3 regions of the Bradyrhizobium sp. STM 3561 genome follow, and region 3 is predicted to be linked to each of the others. Evidence: predicted binding sites of a transcription regulator. Region 3 holds the regulator's gene; each other region holds the start of a gene.
The links. The regulator HrcA, encoded in region 3, represses chaperone genes, less so after heat shock. The targets are predictions, from matches to a motif close to GTTAGCACTCNCNNNNNGNGAGTGCTAAC.
Positions count from the first base shown of each region.

Region 1: a site for HrcA is predicted at 2,551-2,579, ahead of P6U28_RS19075 (co-chaperone GroES). Genes of this name have one in related genera too.
Region 2: a site for HrcA is predicted at 4,597-4,625, ahead of groES (co-chaperone GroES). Genes of this name have one in related genera too.

Region 1 is NZ_CP120695.1:3,994,205-4,000,098, reverse strand. Features, by position in the region: gene P6U28_RS19085 (LysR family transcriptional regulator) at 1-173, shown strand, start outside; gene groL (chaperonin GroEL) at 506-2,146, opposite strand; gene P6U28_RS19075 (co-chaperone GroES) at 2,193-2,507, opposite strand; gene P6U28_RS19070 (usg protein) at 2,885-3,172, shown strand; partial or broken gene P6U28_RS19065 (tetratricopeptide repeat protein) at 3,180-5,219, opposite strand; gene P6U28_RS19060 (cupin domain-containing protein) at 5,429-5,894, shown strand, end outside.
Region 2 is NZ_CP120695.1:5,859,410-5,865,303, forward strand. Features, by position in the region: gene P6U28_RS27810 (L,D-transpeptidase) at 111-920, opposite strand; gene P6U28_RS27815 (protein phosphatase CheZ) at 1,236-2,021, shown strand; gene P6U28_RS27820 (IS110 family transposase) at 2,178-3,344, shown strand; gene P6U28_RS27825 (hypothetical protein) at 3,880-4,401, opposite strand; gene groES (co-chaperone GroES) at 4,717-5,013, shown strand; gene groL (chaperonin GroEL) at 5,223-5,894, shown strand, end outside.
Region 3 is NZ_CP120695.1:6,775,480-6,781,373, reverse strand. Features, by position in the region: gene dnaK (molecular chaperone DnaK) at 1-351, opposite strand, end outside; gene P6U28_RS32175 (hypothetical protein) at 745-1,686, shown strand; gene pncA (bifunctional nicotinamidase/pyrazinamidase) at 1,946-2,668, shown strand; gene grpE (nucleotide exchange factor GrpE) at 2,785-3,405, opposite strand; gene hrcA (heat-inducible transcriptional repressor HrcA) at 3,502-4,590, opposite strand; gene rph (ribonuclease PH) at 4,759-5,472, shown strand; gene rdgB (RdgB/HAM1 family non-canonical purine NTP pyrophosphatase) at 5,483-5,894, shown strand, end outside.

The DNA of each region.
Region 1 (5,894 bases), 2.8 Mb from region 3:
TGCCGGAATATGTCTGCGCCGACCTGCGCGGCGACCGCCGCCTGCGCGCCACGCTGCTGCCGAAGCGGCGCGACGTCTGGCTGCTCGTGCAAAACCATCTCAAGCGCGATGCCGCAACCCGCGTGACGATCGACTGGGTGAGGGCCTGTTTCCAGGAGACCTCGCGCCGCTGACGGCGCATCGGGTTGCGATCGGCCCCCACAGGGTTCGCCTGTCGTGAACGCGCGAGCGCGCCGGCGCGACCAATCCTGAACAGGGTTTTCACTGGCGCAAAGGTTGCGTAACGTCATGCCGGTTGCAGGCTGAGCAGAAGGCGATGACGATTGTTCAGGACACCATCCGGCCGTCGACGGCGCAATCGCGGGAGCGGAAGGCGATTGCTTTCCGGATCATGCTTTAGAAGGCCCACTTGGGCGCGAGCCCGGAATGACGGGTGGAGAGAAGTTATTGCAAACAAAAACCCCGGCATCGCTGCCGGGGTTTCGTAGTTCTCGAGGGTGCTGGATCAGAAGTCCATGCCGCCCATGCCGCCGCCGGGGGGCATCGCCGGGCCGGCGCCGCCCTTCTTGGGCAGCTCGGCGACCATGGCTTCCGTGGTGATCAGGAGCGCGGCCACCGAGGCAGCGTTCTGGATCGCGGTGCGGACCACCTTGGTCGGGTCGATGATGCCCTTCTTGACGAGGTCGGCATATTCGCCGGTCTGGGAGTCGAAGCCGTAATTGTAGGCCTTGTTCTCCAGGATCTTGCCGACGATCACCGAACCGTCTTCACCGGCATTGATCGCGATCTGGCGAGCGGGAGCCGACAGCGCCTTGCGCACGATCTCGACGCCGGTCTTCTGGTCGTCGTTCTTGGTGCGCAGGCCCTTGAGCTGCTCGGAGGCACGCAGCAGGGCGACGCCGCCGCCGGGGACGATGCCTTCCTCGACCGCCGCGCGGGTCGCATGCATCGCGTCATCAACGCGATCCTTGCGCTCCTTCACCTCGACCTCGGTCGCGCCGCCGACGCGGATCACCGCGACGCCGCCAGCGAGCTTGGCGAGACGCTCCTGGAGCTTCTCACGGTCGTAGTCCGAGGTGGTCTCCTCGATCTGCGCCTTGATCTGGGCCACGCGCGCCTCGATGTCGGCCTTCTTGCCGGCGCCGTTGACGATCGTGGTGTTCTCCTTGTCGATCATCACCTTCTTGGCGCGACCGAGCATGTTGAGCGTGACGTTCTCGAGCTTGATGCCGAGGTCTTCCGAGATCGCCTGGCCGCCGGTCAGGATCGCGATGTCCTGCAGCATGGCCTTGCGGCGATCGCCGAAGCCCGGAGCCTTGACGGCCGCGACCTTCAGGCCGCCACGCAGGCGGTTCACGACGAGGGTGGCGAGGGCCTCGCCTTCCACGTCCTCGGCGACGATGACCAGCGGCTTGCCGGTCTGCACCACGGCCTCGAGCAGCGGCAGCAGCTCGTTCAGCGAGGAGAGCTTCTTCTCGTTGATGAGGATGTAGGCGTCGTCCATCTCAACGCGCATCTTGTCGGCGTTGGTGACGAAGTAGGGCGAGATGTAGCCGCGGTCGAACTGCATGCCCTCGACGACGTCGAGCTCGGTCTCGAGCGACTTGGCTTCCTCGACGGTGATGACACCCTCGTTGCCGACCTTCTTCATGGCGTCGGCGAGGAACTTGCCGATCTCGGCATCGCCGTTGGCCGATATAGTGCCGACCTGGGCGATCTCGTCGTTCGAGGTGACCTTCTTCGAGTTCTTCTCGAGGTCGGCCACGACGGCCTCGACCGCGAGGTCGATACCGCGCTTGAGGTCCATCGGGTTCATGCCGGCGGCAACGGACTTCGCGCCTTCCTTCACGATCGCCTGGGCGAGCACGGTGGCGGTGGTGGTGCCGTCGCCGGCCGCGTCAGCGGACTTGGAGGCGACTTCGCGCACCATCTGGGCGCCCATGTTCTCGAACTTGTCGTCGAGCTCGATCTCCTTGGCGACGGTGACGCCGTCCTTGGTGATGCGGGGAGCGCCGAACGACTTGTCGAGCACGACGTTACGGCCCTTCGGACCGAGCGTGACCTTCACCGCGTTGGCGAGAACGTCGACACCGCGCAGCATCTTGTCGCGCGCTTCAACCGAGAATTTGACTTCTTTGGCTGCCATCTGGATTTTTCCTTGAGGATGTTTGACTGGAGGGAGGAGAGGGCCCTTAGGCCGCCTTCTTCTTGGACTCGGTGACCTCGAGAACGCCCATCACGTCGCTCTCCTTCATGATCAGCAGGTCCTGACCGTCGATCTTGACCTCGGTGCCGGACCACTTGCCGAACAGCACGCGGTCGCCGACCTTCAGGTCGATCGGGATCAGCTTGCCGGACTCGTCGCGGCCGCCCGGGCCGATGGCGACGACCTCGCCCTGCGAGGGCTTTTCCTTGGCAGTGTCGGGAATGATGATGCCGCCGGCGGTCTTCTCTTCTGCGTCGATGCGCTTGACCACGACGCGGTCGTGAAGCGGACGGAATTTCATGCAGTCCTCCTAAGTAATTGCACGAGTTGAGGATTTTGATATTGTTAGCAGTCGTTGCCCGCGAGTGCTAGCACGAGCGAGGGTGAAATAGGACAGGAATTTTGCGGGGGCAAGGGTTTGTAGCAGAAAAATTAGCACCCGAAAGCACGGACTGCCAGAATCTCTTTGGCATCGTTAACCGACACCCGAGACCGTATTAGCACGGAGTCATGTCTGCTGCTAACGCATTGAATTTCAACAGCTTGTTAAACTTTTGGGCTTGAGATGGATTGTCGGTTTGCGTCACATATCTCTCATGTGAGCGCATCGTTTCCGGGTGGCTCCCGGGGCACGGATCAAGCCACCCCCTGCATGCGCTCCTGCAAAGGAGGTTTGGCATGGGACTGCGCGTTGGGGGCGTTTCCGAGGACTTCCGGAAACAGATGCTGGGCTACGGGCTGACGACGGCACAGATTCTCTATCGGATGCCGGATCATCCCTCGTTGCTCCAGACCTATGTCTGGCAGAACTACGACATGTTTCCGAAATTTCCGGCGCTGACCGATTTCCTGGCGTTCTGGCAGGAGAAGCTCGATGGCCCCGTGCATTCGGTCACGGTGGCGCATTCCAAGCTGATCAAGCCCGCCGAGCTGCGCGCCGTCGACGGCGTGTTCCGGCTGCATTGAGCAGAGCTCAGACGCCGCCCTTGCAATAGCGTGTCCACATCGCGCGATAGGCGTCGTCCACGGCTCGCGCATATGAGACAGGGTTGCCGGCGGCCGCAGCGCTGATCTGTTCGGGCAGCTCGCGGCGCAGTTGATCGAGCTCGGCGACCCGCGCCGCGCGGCCGGCTGCAATCTCGACATACGCATCCTCGCTGTCGGCGACTCTGCAGGGCTTCCCATGTGCTGACGCCGCCGTTCTGTGGGAACGGGTCGAGTGCAATATCGATGCGATTGAACGATGCCAGATGTTCGTGCCGCGAGGTCGCTCCGAGCAGATCGACGCGTTCGGCCGGCAATCGGCAAGCCGCAAATCGCGCCAGCAGCTTGTCGCGGACGAGTTGATCGTCGAGCGCAACATCCTTGATCAGCAGTCGCGAGCCCGGCACCCGCTCGAGGATCCTGGACCAGACTGCCGCGGCCTCGTCGGAGATTTTGCTGATGCGGTTGAAGACACCGAACGTGATGAAACCGTTCGAAATCGCAGGCGTCTCCGCTCGCGCAATCCCGGCCGGCAGCGGCGTCAGCGTCACAAAGCACGGCAGGTCGACGACGGTCTCCGCAAACAGATGCCGAACCGCCAAAGGAATCGCGACAGGATCCGAGAACAGATAATCGATCGTCGGCAGCCCGGTGCCGGTGCCGTGGCCCCAGCCGTGCGCCTGGATCGGTGCCGGCTTGCGCGCAAATACGCCGAGGCGGTTTCCTCTGGTGTGGCCGGACAGATCGATCAGGATATCGACGCCATCGGCGCGAATCTGTGCAGCGAGGCGATCGTCGGTCCATTGCGAGGCGTCACGCCAGCGATCGGCGAGCCCCTGAAATTCGCTTGTCGTCCCGTCCACTTTCGACGAACACGAGTAGCACACGATCTCGAACTGTGCCCGGTCATGGTGTTGCAGGACCGGCTTGAAAATGAACGCGGCCGAATGCGCGTTGAAGTCCGACGAGACGTAGCCAAGCACCAGGCGCCGGTCCGGGTCGCGGCTGTTGTCATGCGGTGCTGCCGCTTCTGAAGCGATTTTGGCCCCGATCCGCTCCCACCACACCGACGCGCTTGCTGATGCCGTTCGACGCTGGCGTCCGCCACAAAATCGAGCGTGAATATCTTGCTGGAGATCGCGCTCTGAAGGTCAGGCCGGATATCGAGGGCCCTGTCGAAGCTGGCGAACGCTTCGTCGACCCTGCCAATTCCGGCGAGACAGAGGCCCAATACGAAGTGAGCTTGATCAGAATCGGGCGCAATCGCGAGAGCTTTCTCGCAATCGAGCAATGCTTGGGCAATTTGCTGGGTCTGGAGCAAGACGTTGGCGCGCCAGAGCCACCCATTCACGTCGTCGGGTGCGAGGGCGATTGCCCGATTGCAATCCGCCATGGCTTCGTCAAATCGCTGAAGCTCCCGGAGTGCAACGGCGCGGTTCGCCAGCGCCGCGGCATAGTCAGGCTTGATCGAGAGCGCGCGGTTCAGGCTTGCGAGAGCCTCGTCATAGTTGCGCAGACGGCAGAGCGCAGAGCCTCGGCCGTTGTGGGCTTCGGCCAGGTTTGCGTCAATTGCGAGCGCCTGATCGTAGCTCTCGAGCGCTTCTTGGTGCAGATCAAGGGCCGCGCTCGCGTTACCGAGATTGGACAGGGCGAGGGCGTAGCTGGGCCGCAAGGCGAGAGCCTTTCGATAGCTCTCGCGGGCCTCGTCGTGACGTTTCAGCCCGTTCAACGCCACGCCCAAGCTCATGTGGGCTTCGGCAGATCGCGGGTCTGCGGCAACGGCCCGGCGCAGCAGGATTTCGGCCTGGTCATAGTTCCTGGCATCAGACTCCAAGGCGCCGAGCATATGCAGGGCGATGAATTGGTTGGGCGCGAACTGCAGAAGTTGGCGATAGGCAGCCTTGGCCTCGGGGAGGCGTCCCTTCTTGTGCAACTCGAGCGCTTGCCCGAGCAATGGCAGCACTTCGGCCTTTTGCCGTTTCTGGAGCCGGGCATTCTGAAATGCACGCTGACCGACGCTGCTGCCCATGAATCAATTCCCCCAGATCTCCTGCCGAGACTAATTCAGGGAGAGAACGAAGACGAGACGATGCTCGCTCGCCACGACAGCTTGGGACAAGCTACGACCGATCGCGGACCGGCCGCAGCTCCGCAATTGCTGCCTCGCCCAGGACTGGGTAATCTGCCCTTCGGGTCACACTCGTGCGACGGGCGCGGCTCGGAACAGGGAGGCAGACAATGGCCAAGCAGAAGGCATCGAGGCCCGCAATGAAGACCGCAGTGAAGAAGCGGAGCGGGACCAAGGCAGCGGCGCGATCCTCGGCACGAAAGGCAGTGAAGGCGAAGGCGCGCACCGTCGCTCCGAAGAAGGCCGTGCGGCCGAAGCAGCGCATCGCCATCAGCCATCACCGCGAGGAAGACTTCAAGGCCGACGGCCTGCGTGCCTATGCCAGATACCGCGATCTCGGCATCGCCGAGGCGACCCACGGCCTCGCGCAGGCGCATGTGATCCGCTTGCAAGGCCCCTGCAACCCGGCCGAGGTCTCCAAGCTCCATTATCACGACGTCGAATTCCAGATGGTCTACGTGCTCAAGGGCTGGGTGAAGACCTATATGGACGGGCAGGGCGAGACCTTGATGAAGCAAGGCAGCGCCTGGACCCAGCCGCCGAAAATCAAGCACATGATCCTGGACTATTCGGACG
Region 2 (5,894 bases), 920 kb from region 3:
CATAGACTAACCAAGCAGGCGCTCGGCGGCGGCACGCACCCCCTTCGATGCCGCGCATCCCGAGCCGGCGCGGCATGCGGAGTTGATCGCCCCATCGAGCGCATGACGCTTCACATCACCACGACCTTGGTGCCGACGTTGACGCGGCCGTAGAGATCGATGACATCCTCGTTGCGCATGCGGATGCAACCGGAGGAGACGTTGGTGCCGATGGTCCAGGGCTCGTTGGAGCCGTGAATGCGGTAGAGGGTCGAGCCGAGATACATCGCGCGAGCGCCGAGCGGATTTTCTGGACCGCCTTCCATGTGCCGCGGCAAATCGGGCCGGCGCGCGAGCATCTCGGCCGGCGGCGTCCAGTCCGGCCATTCGCGTTTGGCCGTGATCGACTTCACGCCGGACCAGGTGAAGCCGGGACGGCCTACACCGATACCGTAGCGCAACGCGCGGCCGTTGCCCTCGACGAGATAGAGGAACTTGTTCGGCGTATCGACCACGATCGTGCCCGGACTTTCCTTGCCGCTATAGTCGACGAGTTGCTTCTCGAATTTCGGATCGAATGGACGCTGCCGCGGATCGACCGCGTCCTGCTGGAGCGCGCTTTGCTGAATTGCGCCTTGCATCTGCGGCTCGCCCATCGGCGGCAGGCGGCGCTGCTCGTAGTAAGCCGGCTGCTGCTGATACATCGGCTGCTGCGGCGCATAGGCCGGACCGCGGCCGGGACCGTCGCCGAACAGAAACTCGATGAAGCCGCCACCCAGATTCGAATTCGACGCGACGCGCACCGGCGCCGGCGGCACCTGCGGCGCGTAGAGCACCGCGGGCGGATCGTTCGGCACGGTATTGTCGAAGGCGCCGGCGTCCGCGCCGGCAACGAAGGTGCAAGCGCCGCCGAGCAGCGCAACAGACATTTTCTTGAACATCGACGTACTCTGTACTGTTTCGTCTAGATCACATGCGTCGTGGCGAGCCGGTGGCTGATCCGCGCTCCTCGACGTGGTCAATAAAAAGCAAAAGCCGCTTTGTTTGGTAAACGTATCGGGCGTTTGGATTCACCACGTCGCGAGCGGCGGCGCAATTTCGCGATCAGCGTTTATTTTCGATGAACGCAGCGCGGCCATGGTTAATCGCTTCTTTGCGCAGCGTCGCGCGCGGCCGATCGGCAGTTCCGCCTGTGAACTTCGTGTTAAATCGGTTCTGCCTACAAAGACGCGTGAGTGAGGTGGGGGAGTAACCTGATGGCTGTTCACCGCAAGCGTTTTCGCGTCGAGGATATCATCAGCGGCGAGATGCCGATTCTGGACGACACCGAAGAGGCAATCCCGATGCATAGCGAGATCATGGCCGAGCTGCGCGCGATCCGCGCCCAGATGGCGAAGGGCGTCGTCGCGGCCCCGCTGTCCGGCAGCGCTGCCATGGCGGCGATCGATGCTTCCACGGCGCACGAGCTTGCCGAAGCCCGCACCATGCTCGAGACCTACCGGGCGCAGATCGAGCAGTGCGAGAAGCTGAAGGTCGAGCTCGACCTCATCCACGACGCCATCGATCGTACCAAGCGCGAGATCGCGACGCTGCACGGCAAGAGCTTCGACGGCGGCGAAATGGCCAAGGTCAATGGCGAGCTCGGCGCGGTGGTCGGCGGCACCGAGCAGGCGACCCAGCAAATCCTCGAAGCCGCGGAATCGATCGACCAGGCCGCCAGCGCAATGTCCAAGGTGGACTCGGCCGATCAGCAGAAGCGCCTCGCCGACGATATCCAGGAGCGCGTCATCTCGATCTTCGAGGCCTGCAACTTCCAGGACCTGACCGGCCAGCGCATCAGCAAGGTCATGACCACGATGAAGTTCATCGAGCAGCACATCAATGCGATGATGGACATCTGGGGTGGCGTCGACGCGATCAAGGCCCATGTGCCGGCGCAGGTCGACAACCGCAGCGACGACGAGAAGCTCCTCAATGGTCCGAAGCTCGCCGGCGACGTCGGCCACGCCTCGCAAGACGACATCGACGCGCTGTTTGATTGAGCGGACGCGCATACGGACAAAGCAAAACGCCGGCCCAGGGCCGGCGTTTTTGTTTGCCGTCATTGCGAGCGAAGCGAAGATTCCATGGGGAGTGGATAGCGACCGGGTCTGAGGCCAGACTGAGGGTTGCTGAATCCATTCAACCTGGAGACGACGATGTTGCTCGATCATCCTTCCGACGGACTGGCCGCTATCCGCACGCAGTTTGGCGCAATTTTTGTGTCATTGGAACTGAGCCGTTCGACATGGCTGGTCACTTCGCTGTCGCCCTGCAAGGGCGAGAAGATGTCCAAACGCAGCATGAAGGCCGGCGACCTTTCGGAACTGTTGAAGCTGTTTGCGGAGCTGAAGCGCAAGGCGCAGGCGCGAACGGGTGAGAGCTATCCGATCATCACGATCCAGGAGGCGGGGCTGGACGGGTTCTGGCTTCACCGCGCCCTGCAGCAGGAAGGCATCGAGAGCCACGTAGTCGATCCGGCCTCGATTGCGACGCCGCGCCGGCGCCGGCGGGCCAAGACGGACCGGCTGGATGGCGAGACGCTGTTGCGGACGCTGCTGGCCTACAAACGCGGCGAGGTACGGGTCTGCGCCATGGTCGTTGCGCCCTCTCCGGCAGAGGAGGACCGCCGTAGGCTGTGCCGCGAGCGAGAGACCTTGATCGCGGAGCGGATCGAGCATGTGAACCGGATCAAGGGTCTTCTGTTCGCGCAAGGGATCTTCGACTACGCGCCGCTGCGGCGAGACCGGCGGAAGCGGCTGGAGGCCTTGCGGACGGGCGACGGGCGCGCCTTGCTGGCGCATCTGAAGGCGCAGATCAGCCGCGAACTCGACCGGCTCGAACTGCTGCTCGACCAGATCACGGCGGTGGAGCGCGAGCAGGATGCGTTGCTGGCCGCGAGCAAGGCGGCGGGGGAGAAGACCGTATCGAACCCGGTGGCAATGCTGCTCGAACTGAAGAGCCTGGGCCCGAACTTCACGGCCGTTCTCTGGTCGGAGGCCTTTTACCGGCAGTTCGCCAACCGCCGCCAGATTGCATCCTATGCCGGCCTTGCAGCCACGCCATGGCGCAGTGGCGGCATCGAGCGCGAGCAAGGCGTGTCGAAGGCTGGCAATCCGCGCCTGAGAACCACGATGATCCAGCTCGCCTGGCTCTGGGTACGCCACCAGCCTCAATCGGCTTTGACCCAGTGGTTCAAGGTGCACAGCCAACGCGGCCGCAAGCGCGCGATCGTGGCGCTCGCGCGCAAGCTGCTCGTGGCCCTCTGGAAGTACGTGACCGCGGGCGTGGTGATCGAGGGAGCCGAGATAAAGGCCGCCGCCTGACACCACGCTCCTCAGCCTCAAAGCCAATCCGCCGAGATTGATCAGCCTCGGCCGATCCGGGTGGACGAACCGATGGATTGCATGGCTTCAAACGCCGTAACGAAGAATGGTCTCGTCCTCTCGAGCCTGCCCGCCGCAAGCGGAATGTTGGTGCAGCCGCCGCCGCGCGGCGACCGAATGTGAGTTTGATCTGGCAAGCAAACCAGATTGCAAAAACCGGCTCGACCCTTGGATCGCCTGACGAAAAGGAGTTATCCGCCCGCTGCCCCGACTGCCAAAGCCTGATGGCGTGCTCGCTCGAGTCAAGGCCAAGTCGCTTCGCGACGGCCCTCCGGGCCGACCTTGACTCGATCTGCGCGCGCCATCCTACGTGCTCCACGGTCGGGACGAAGAGCTGGCCTGCAATCGAACAAAGAGCTGAACAAACCGCCTTGACACACCAAATCCCCATGTGAGCAATCCAGACTGTCACCCTGGAAAGACTCTCGATTGCTTCGCTACGCTCGCAATGACGAGTGGTTGGGCCGGAGCCCTATCACGCCCTTGGCGCGCAGCGGACGTAGACCATGTTGCCGTAGCGCGTGGCGGCGTCCTTGTCGATGAAGCGGGTGATCAGGACGCGGCCGTCGAAGGAGACGATCTCGCGGTCCTGCTCGCCGGGGGTCGGACCGGCCGGTCCGATGTAGTTCTTGCCGCTCGGCGAGCCCTTCAGCCGCAGTTCCTGCGGCGTCGCCTGGTCGGCCAGATGCATGATCACGCCGCCGGATGAACCGGCGCCGATCACGTAGGGATTCTTGCACTGGGCTCTCGCCGCAGCCTCGGTGCGAGCGCGGTCGGCCGGGTTCTGGAACGAGGCGAGACCCCAGCGACCGACGATCTCGTCGGCGCGGATGGTGGCCGGCATTTCCGGAGCTGTGCCGGGCTCGGCTTCGGGCGGCGGCGAGGACGACGAGAAGGATGGCAGGCTCATGCCGCCGCCGCAGGCGCCCAGCAACAGCGCCAGACAAGAGGCGGCCGCCAGATTGGCAACCGTGCGCGTGTGAGCCGAACAGATCATGGCATTCCCCCGAACAAGACCATGGCCGCACCCCTCCCGCAGCCAAGCGCAAAACCGCTGCCGGAGCAATGACGTCCTTCTATACGCCGGCGCTCCGAACGAGTTTCCAATGCCACCATCCTATATCCGCCTCAACAACCGCTTAACCACCTTTGCTTGACAGGATCGCAGCCAAGCCATATTTCCGGGCCCACTATTAGCACTCGGAAAGCCCGATTGCTAAGCGCGCCGTTCGATCCTCGAGGAGAGGGTGGACGGAAGCGCCGCCCCACCGACTTCCACTACTTCCGAAGCGAGCCTCCAAAGGGAAACGTCATGGCTAAATCCAAATTTCGTCCGCTGCATGACCGTGTCGTGGTCAAACGTATCGACGCCGAGGAAAAGACCAAGGGCGGCATCATCATTCCCGACACCGCCAAGGAAAAGCCGTCGCAGGGCGAGGTCGTCGCCGTCGGCCCCGGCGGCCGCGACGAGACCGGCAAGCTGATTCCGATCGACCTCAAGGTCGGCGACCGCGTGCTGTTCGGCAAGTGGTCGGGCACCGAGGTCAAGATCGACAATGAAGAGCTCCTGATCATGAAGGAGTCGGACATCATGGGCGTGCTGGCCTAAGGCCACCCGCCTGAACGGCCACTGAATGCTCCGCTGTCATGCCCGGGCTCGACCCGGGCATCCATCCTTCCTCACAAGATGATGGATTGCCGGGCCTACGCCACGCCGAAGCGGCTTCGGCCGCGCAGGCGGGTCAAGCCCGGCAATGACGAAGACAGCGCCGCACGCACGAAACAAGACACATCACGAAACAAGAGGGACTGCAGACCATGGCTGCCAAAGACGTCAAGTTTTCCGGAGACGCGCGCGAACGCATGCTGCGCGGCGTCGACGTTCTCGCCAACGCCGTCAAGGTGACGCTCGGTCCGAAGGGCCGCAACGTCGTCATCGAGAAGAGCTTCGGCGCGCCCCGCATCACCAAGGACGGCGTCACCGTCGCCAAGGAGATCGAGCTCGAGGACAAGTTCGAGAACATGGGCGCCCAGATGGTGCGTGAGGTCGCCTCCAAGACCAACGACCTCGCCGGCGACGGCACCACCACCGCGACCGTGCTGGCCCAGGCCATCGTGCGCGAAGGCGCCAAGGCGGTTGCCGCCGGCATGAACCCGATGGACCTCAAGCGCGGCATCGACACCGCGGTTGCCGCGGTCGTCAAGGATATCGAAAAGCGCGCCAAACCGGTCGCCGCCTCCTCCGAGGTCGCCCAGGTCGGCACCATCTCGGCCAACGGCGATGCCGCCATCGGCAAGATGATCGCCCAGGCGATGCAGAAGGTCGGCAACGAGGGCGTCATCACCGTCGAGGAGAACAAGTCGCTCGACACCGAGGTCGACATCGTCGAGGGCATGAAGTTCGACCGCGGCTATCTCAGCCCCTACTTCGTCACCAATGCCGAGAAGATGACCGCCGAGCTCGAGGACGCCTACATCCTCCTGCACGAG
Region 3 (5,894 bases):
CGCCGAGACCTGCGAGGGCGAGTAGGTCTGGCCGTCGGCCTCGACCCAGGCGTCGCCGTTGGAAGCCTTCACGATCTTGTACGGAACGAGCTTCTTGTCCTTCTCGACCATCGGGTCGTCGTAGCGGCGGCCGATGAGGCGCTTCACTGCGAAGAAGGTACGCTCGGGATTGGTGACGGCCTGGCGCTTGGCCGGCTGGCCGACGAGGCGCTCACCGTCATCCGTGACGGCGACGATCGAAGGCGTCGTGCGCATGCCTTCGGAATTCTCGATGACTTTGGCGTTCTTGCCATCCATCACGGCGACGCACGAGTTCGTGGTGCCGAGGTCGATCCCAATGACCTTTCCCATGGTCCTGATATCCTTCTTTTTGCGGCAGGTTGGCTGGGCCCAGAAGGCACCCGAACCGAAACCCCCTAAGATCAAACATCCGCGATATTGCGATGATTGAGGCTCATATAGGAGGGGGGGAGGGGCCCGCAAGGACCGAAGCTACGTTTCTGCCGCGAAAACATTGGGTTTTGGAAGATCATATCTGGGCTCCACCGCCCTTGCGGGTGAGGAATTATTAACAGGTTCGCGCTTCGGCAAGCCCCCGCTTCCGCGAGCGGCCCCTCCCTGTTGCGGCAGGGCCAAACCCGCTAAAAGGCTGACCGGCCGGACAGCCGGCGCAGCTGCTTCGCGCGACAAAGCGCCCGGCGGCCGACCATCGAACGGCCTCAATGTGAACCAATCAGAGTGCCCATGACGCTGATCCGCCCCCTCGCCGCACTCGCCCTCCTCGCCGTCTCCGCGTTTCCGGCCTACGCCGCCGACGCCGTTTTCCCACCTGGCTTGCGCCTCGGCATGGTGCCCCTGGTCGGCCTCAGCACGGCGAAAACCTTTCCGGGCTTCGAGAGCGAGGACGGCAGCGTCAAGGTGCTGATCACCGAGCTGCCGCCGGCGGCCTATGGCGAGGTCGTGAGCGCGTTCAATTCCAATCCTGCCGGGGCCAATGGCGTCAAGCAGGACAAGATCGAGACCCCCGCGGGCCTTGCCTATTTCACGACCGAAAGCGGCAAGGCCGACGATACCCCGGTGAAGCGCTATTCGATGATCGTGCCCGGTGCCGGCTTCTCCGGCTATGTCGCGGTGCAGATCCCGGAGAATGCGACCAAGATCTACACCGATGAAGCGGTGCGGCAGATGTTTGCGAGCGCCACCACCCGCAGGCAGGTCTCGGCCGAAGAGCAGATCGCGCTGATGCCGTTCAAGATCACCGATCTTGCCGACTTCAAGGACGTCCGGACCCTGGCGCCGGGCTCGAGCATCATCCTGGCCGATGGCGATGAGAGCACGGGCTACGAGTCGCGGCCGTTCATGATCCTCGGCCTGATCGGCGCCACCCCGCAAGCCGCCGACGACCGCGCCCGTTTCGCCCAGGAGGCGGCACTCCAGATTCCCGGCGTGCGCGAGTCGCGGATCACCATGTCCGAGCCGATCCGCATCAACGGCCAGCAGGGTTTCGAGACCCGGATCGACGGCGTCAGCGGCAAGGATAAGGTCCCCGTGACCGTGGTGCAGTGGATCCGCTTCTCGAGTGGCGGCGCATCATTGCGCATCATCGCCAGCGCCCCGCGCGACAGATGGCAAGCCGCCTTCACCCGTTTCCGCGCGGTGCGCGACGGGATTCAGCCGAAGGGGTAGACGCGTCCCACGCGCGAGATGCGCTCCCTCCCCACCCGCCCCCACCCGCGGGCGGGCGGTCGGGGAGAGGGTGTCTCCGCAATCGAGACCGCGCTCTGCAAGCGCAGCAACCTCTCCCGCAAGGGCCCGCAAGGAGAGGTGCGCCGAGCACGCCGCGAGCCCAACCCCTCACCAAGACCGGCTGCATTTTCGGGCTTCTGTTCGTATACGAACGGAACTACGCTCCCCTCCGTTGGATCATCCTAAGGGGAGGCGAACGATGCTGGATCGGCGACACGTCTTGGCAATGCTTGGAACGACGGCACTGGCGACGCTCGCGCCAAGTGCGCTGTTCGCGGCCGCATCGATCAAGCCGGACGACGCATCAGCCCTGCTCGTGATCGACGTGCAGAACTGCTTCCTGCCGGGCGGCAGCCTCGCGGTGAAGGAAGGCGAGCAGGTGGTGCCCGTCATCAACAGAATCGCGAAGGCGTTTTCCAACGTGGTGATGACACAGGACTGGCACACGCCCGGCCACATTTCGTTTGCGTCGGTTCATTCAGGCAAGAAGCCGTTCGAGACCATCGACCTGCCCTACGGCAAGCAGGTGCTGTGGCCCGACCATTGCGTGCAGGGCACCGATGGCGCTTCGCTGTCGAAGGACCTGTCGATCCCGCACGCCGAGCTCATCATCCGCAAGGGTTTTCACAAGGACGTCGACAGCTACTCGGCCTTCCTCGAAGCCGACGGCAAGACCTCGACGGGGCTTGCCGGCTACCTGAAGGGACGCAAGATCAAGCGCGTCTTCGTTGCAGGGCTCGCGACGGACTTCTGCGTCGCCTGGACCGCGCTCGACGCGCGCAAGGCGGGTTTCGAGGTTTATGTGGTGGAAGACGCCTGCCGCGGCATCGACACCCAGGGCTCGCTGGCAAAGGCCTGGGCCGACATGGCCAAGGCCGGCGTGAAGCGGATTCAGTCTGCGGATATCGCGGTGAGCGCGTAAGATTTACGATCAGTCGTTCCGGTTCGATGCAAAGCATCGAACTCCGGTGCGCAATTGCGCACCGGATTCCGGGTTCGACTCTGCGAGCCGCCCCGGAATGACTCGTCGCTTACCGCTCAGTTCGGCGCGCCGCTCGACTCGTTGTTGTTGTTGGCCGCGGTCGCCGCCTTCGCGCCGCCCTTGGCGACACCGACCAGCGCCGGGCGCAGCACGCGCTCGCCGATTGTGTAGCCGGCCTGCACGACCTGCACCACGGTGCCCGCCGGCACCGAGGCATCGGGCACTTCGAACATCGCCTGCTGGAAGTTCGGGTCGAACTTCTGGCCCTGCGGATCGAATCTCTTCACGCCGTGCTTTTCCAGCGCGTTGAGCAGCGAGCGCTCGGTGAGCTCGACGCCCTCGATCAGCGAGATCAGGCCGGGATCGGCCGCGGCACGGGCTTCGGCCGGAACGGCGTCGAGCGCGCGCTGGAGATTGTCGGCGATGTCGAGCACGTCGCGCGCAAAGCCGGTGATGCCGTAGAGGCGGGCGTCAGCGACCTCCTTGGTGGTCCGCTTGCGCAAATTCTCCATCTCGGCCAGCGTCCGCAGCATGCGGTCCCGCGCCTCGGCGGCCTCCTTCTGCAACGTCTCGACCGAGCCGGGCTCGGGATCGTCGGGCATGATGTAGGGTTTTGACACCACGGGCTCGCCGGTCGCTGCAGTCGTGTCTTCGGGTTGCCGGTCTTGCTCGGTCATCGGCTCTATTCTCGAACTCGTTTCCAGGGATTGTTGGCCCGGATATCGTGCCTGAGGCCACGAAAATCAAGCGCCCGTGATCGGCGGAAACGCCGGTCAGCCCCCCAGCAGGCGGCTGACGATACGGGCGGCGTAGTCCACGGTCGGGATCACGCGGGCATAATTCAGCCGCGTCGGGCCGATCACGCCGAGAACGCCGACGATGTGGCCGGCGGCATCCCGATAGGGCGCGATGATGGTGGAGGACCCCGACAGGGAAAACAGCTTGTTCTCACTGCCGATGAAGATGCGTACGCCCTCGGCGGTTTCGGCCCGGCCGAGCAGGTCGATGACGCCCCGCTTGGTCTCGAGGTCGTCGAACAACAGGCGCACCCGCTCCAGATCCTCCAGCGCATGCAGATCTTCGAGCAGATTGGCATGGCCACGAACGATGAGCTGGCGGTCCTCGTTCTCGCCGCCGGACCAGCTGGCAATGCCGGCCGAGATCACCTTTTGCGTCAGCTGATCGAGCTCGGCGCGGGCCTCGGCGAGCGCGGTTTCGAGCTCGAGCCGCGCCTCGGCCAGCGTGCGGCCGCGGATTCGCGCATTGAGGAAATTGCCAGCCTCGATCAGAGCCGAGGAGGGAACTCCGGGCGGCAGCGTCAGCACGCGGTTTTCGACCTGGCCGTCCTCGCCGACCAGAATCACCAGCGCCCTCTCCGGTTCCAGGCGGACGAATTCGATGTGCTTGAGCCGCGCATTGGATTTTGGTGTCAACACGACAGCGGCGGCCCGGGTCAGGCCGGAGAGCCGCATCAGGGCCTGGTCCAGCGCCGCCTCGACCGACTGCGCCTCGCCGACGGAGGAGAGCTGGCTCTGGATCGACTGCCGCTCGGCCTCATTGAGGTCGCCGACCTGCATCAGGGCATCGACGAAGAAGCGTAAGCCTAGTTCCGTCGGCAGCCGGCCCGCCGAAGTGTGCGGGGCATAGATCAGGCCGAGCTGTTCCAGATCGGCCATGACGTTGCGGACCGAGGCCGGTGACAGCGGCATCGCGATCAGGCGCGAAATATTGCGCGAGCCCACCGGCTCACCGGTCGCGAGATAGCTTTCGACAATTTGACGAAAGATGTCGCGGGAACGCTCGTTGAGCTGGGCGAGGCCTGCGCGCGGCGCGATCAGATGGATCGGATCGTGATGGGCCACAGACGGTAACTCCTCTCAGATGCTCATAATTTGTCCATCCAGGGCGGTTCTGACAAGCGGGGCGTTTGCGGCCTCGAAGGCGAGGGGTGAAAAAACCTTGCCGCCCACCCCTGCCCCACCTACAAGCACCGCGAACAGCCTTTTCCCGTGAGTTTTGGAGGATTTCCCATGCGGCCAAGCCGCCGTGCGCCCGACGAATTGCGCCCCGTGACGCTGGAGCGTGGCGTGGTCAAATATGCGGAAGGCTCGTGCCTGGTGAAATTCGGCGACACCCATGTGCTGGTCACCGCCACGCTCGAGGACCGCCTGCCGCCCTGGCTGAAGGGCCAGGGCCGCGGCTGGGTCACCGCCGAATACGGCATGCTGCCGCGCGCGACCTCGGAACGGACCCGCCGCGAGGCCTCAGTCGGCAAGCAGAGCGGCCGCACCGTCGAGATCCAGCGCCTGATCGGCCGCTCGCTTCGCACCATCATCAATCTCGAAGCGCTCGGCGAACGCCAGATCACGGTCGATTGCGACGTGCTCCAGGCCGACGGCGGCACGCGCACGGCCTCGATCACCGGCGCCTGGGTCGCGCTCGCCGATTGCGTCAACTGGATGAAGGCGCGCAACATGGTGAAGGCCAACGTGCTGCGCGACAACGTCGCCGCGATCTCCTGCGGCATCTACAACGGCACGCCGGTGCTCGATCTCGACTATGCCGAGGATTCCGAGGCCGAGACCGACGCCAATTTCGTCATGACCGGGGATGGCCGCATCATCGAGGTGCAGGGCACCGCGGAACGCGAGCCGTTCACCGAAACCGAGTTCCTGGCGTTGATGGCGCTGGCGCGCAAGGGCGTCGCGCGTCTGGTGGACTTGCAGAAACTGGCCGTGGCGTAGTCAATAGGCCATGCACCGCCGAATCACGGACAAGCTCGTCATCGCCACCCACAATCCCGGCAAGCTCGCCGAGATGAAGGAGCTGCTTGCGCCGTATGGGATCGAGGCGGTGTCGGCCGGTGAGCTCGGTCTGGACGAGCCCGAGGAAACCGGAAACGACTTCCGTAGCAATGCCGCGATCAAGGCGAGCGCCGCGGCGAAGGCGACCAAGCTTCCTGCTTTCGCCGACGATTCCGGTATCGTCGTCGACGCGCTCGACGGCGCGCCCGGCATTTTCTCGGCGCGCTGGGCCGGCCCAAACAAGGATTTCGCGGCGGCGATGGCGCAGATCGAGCGGCTGTTGCAGGAGCGCGGCGCCACCACGCCCGACCGCCGAAGAGCGCATTTCGTCTCCGCGCTCTGCGTTGCCTGGCCCGACGATC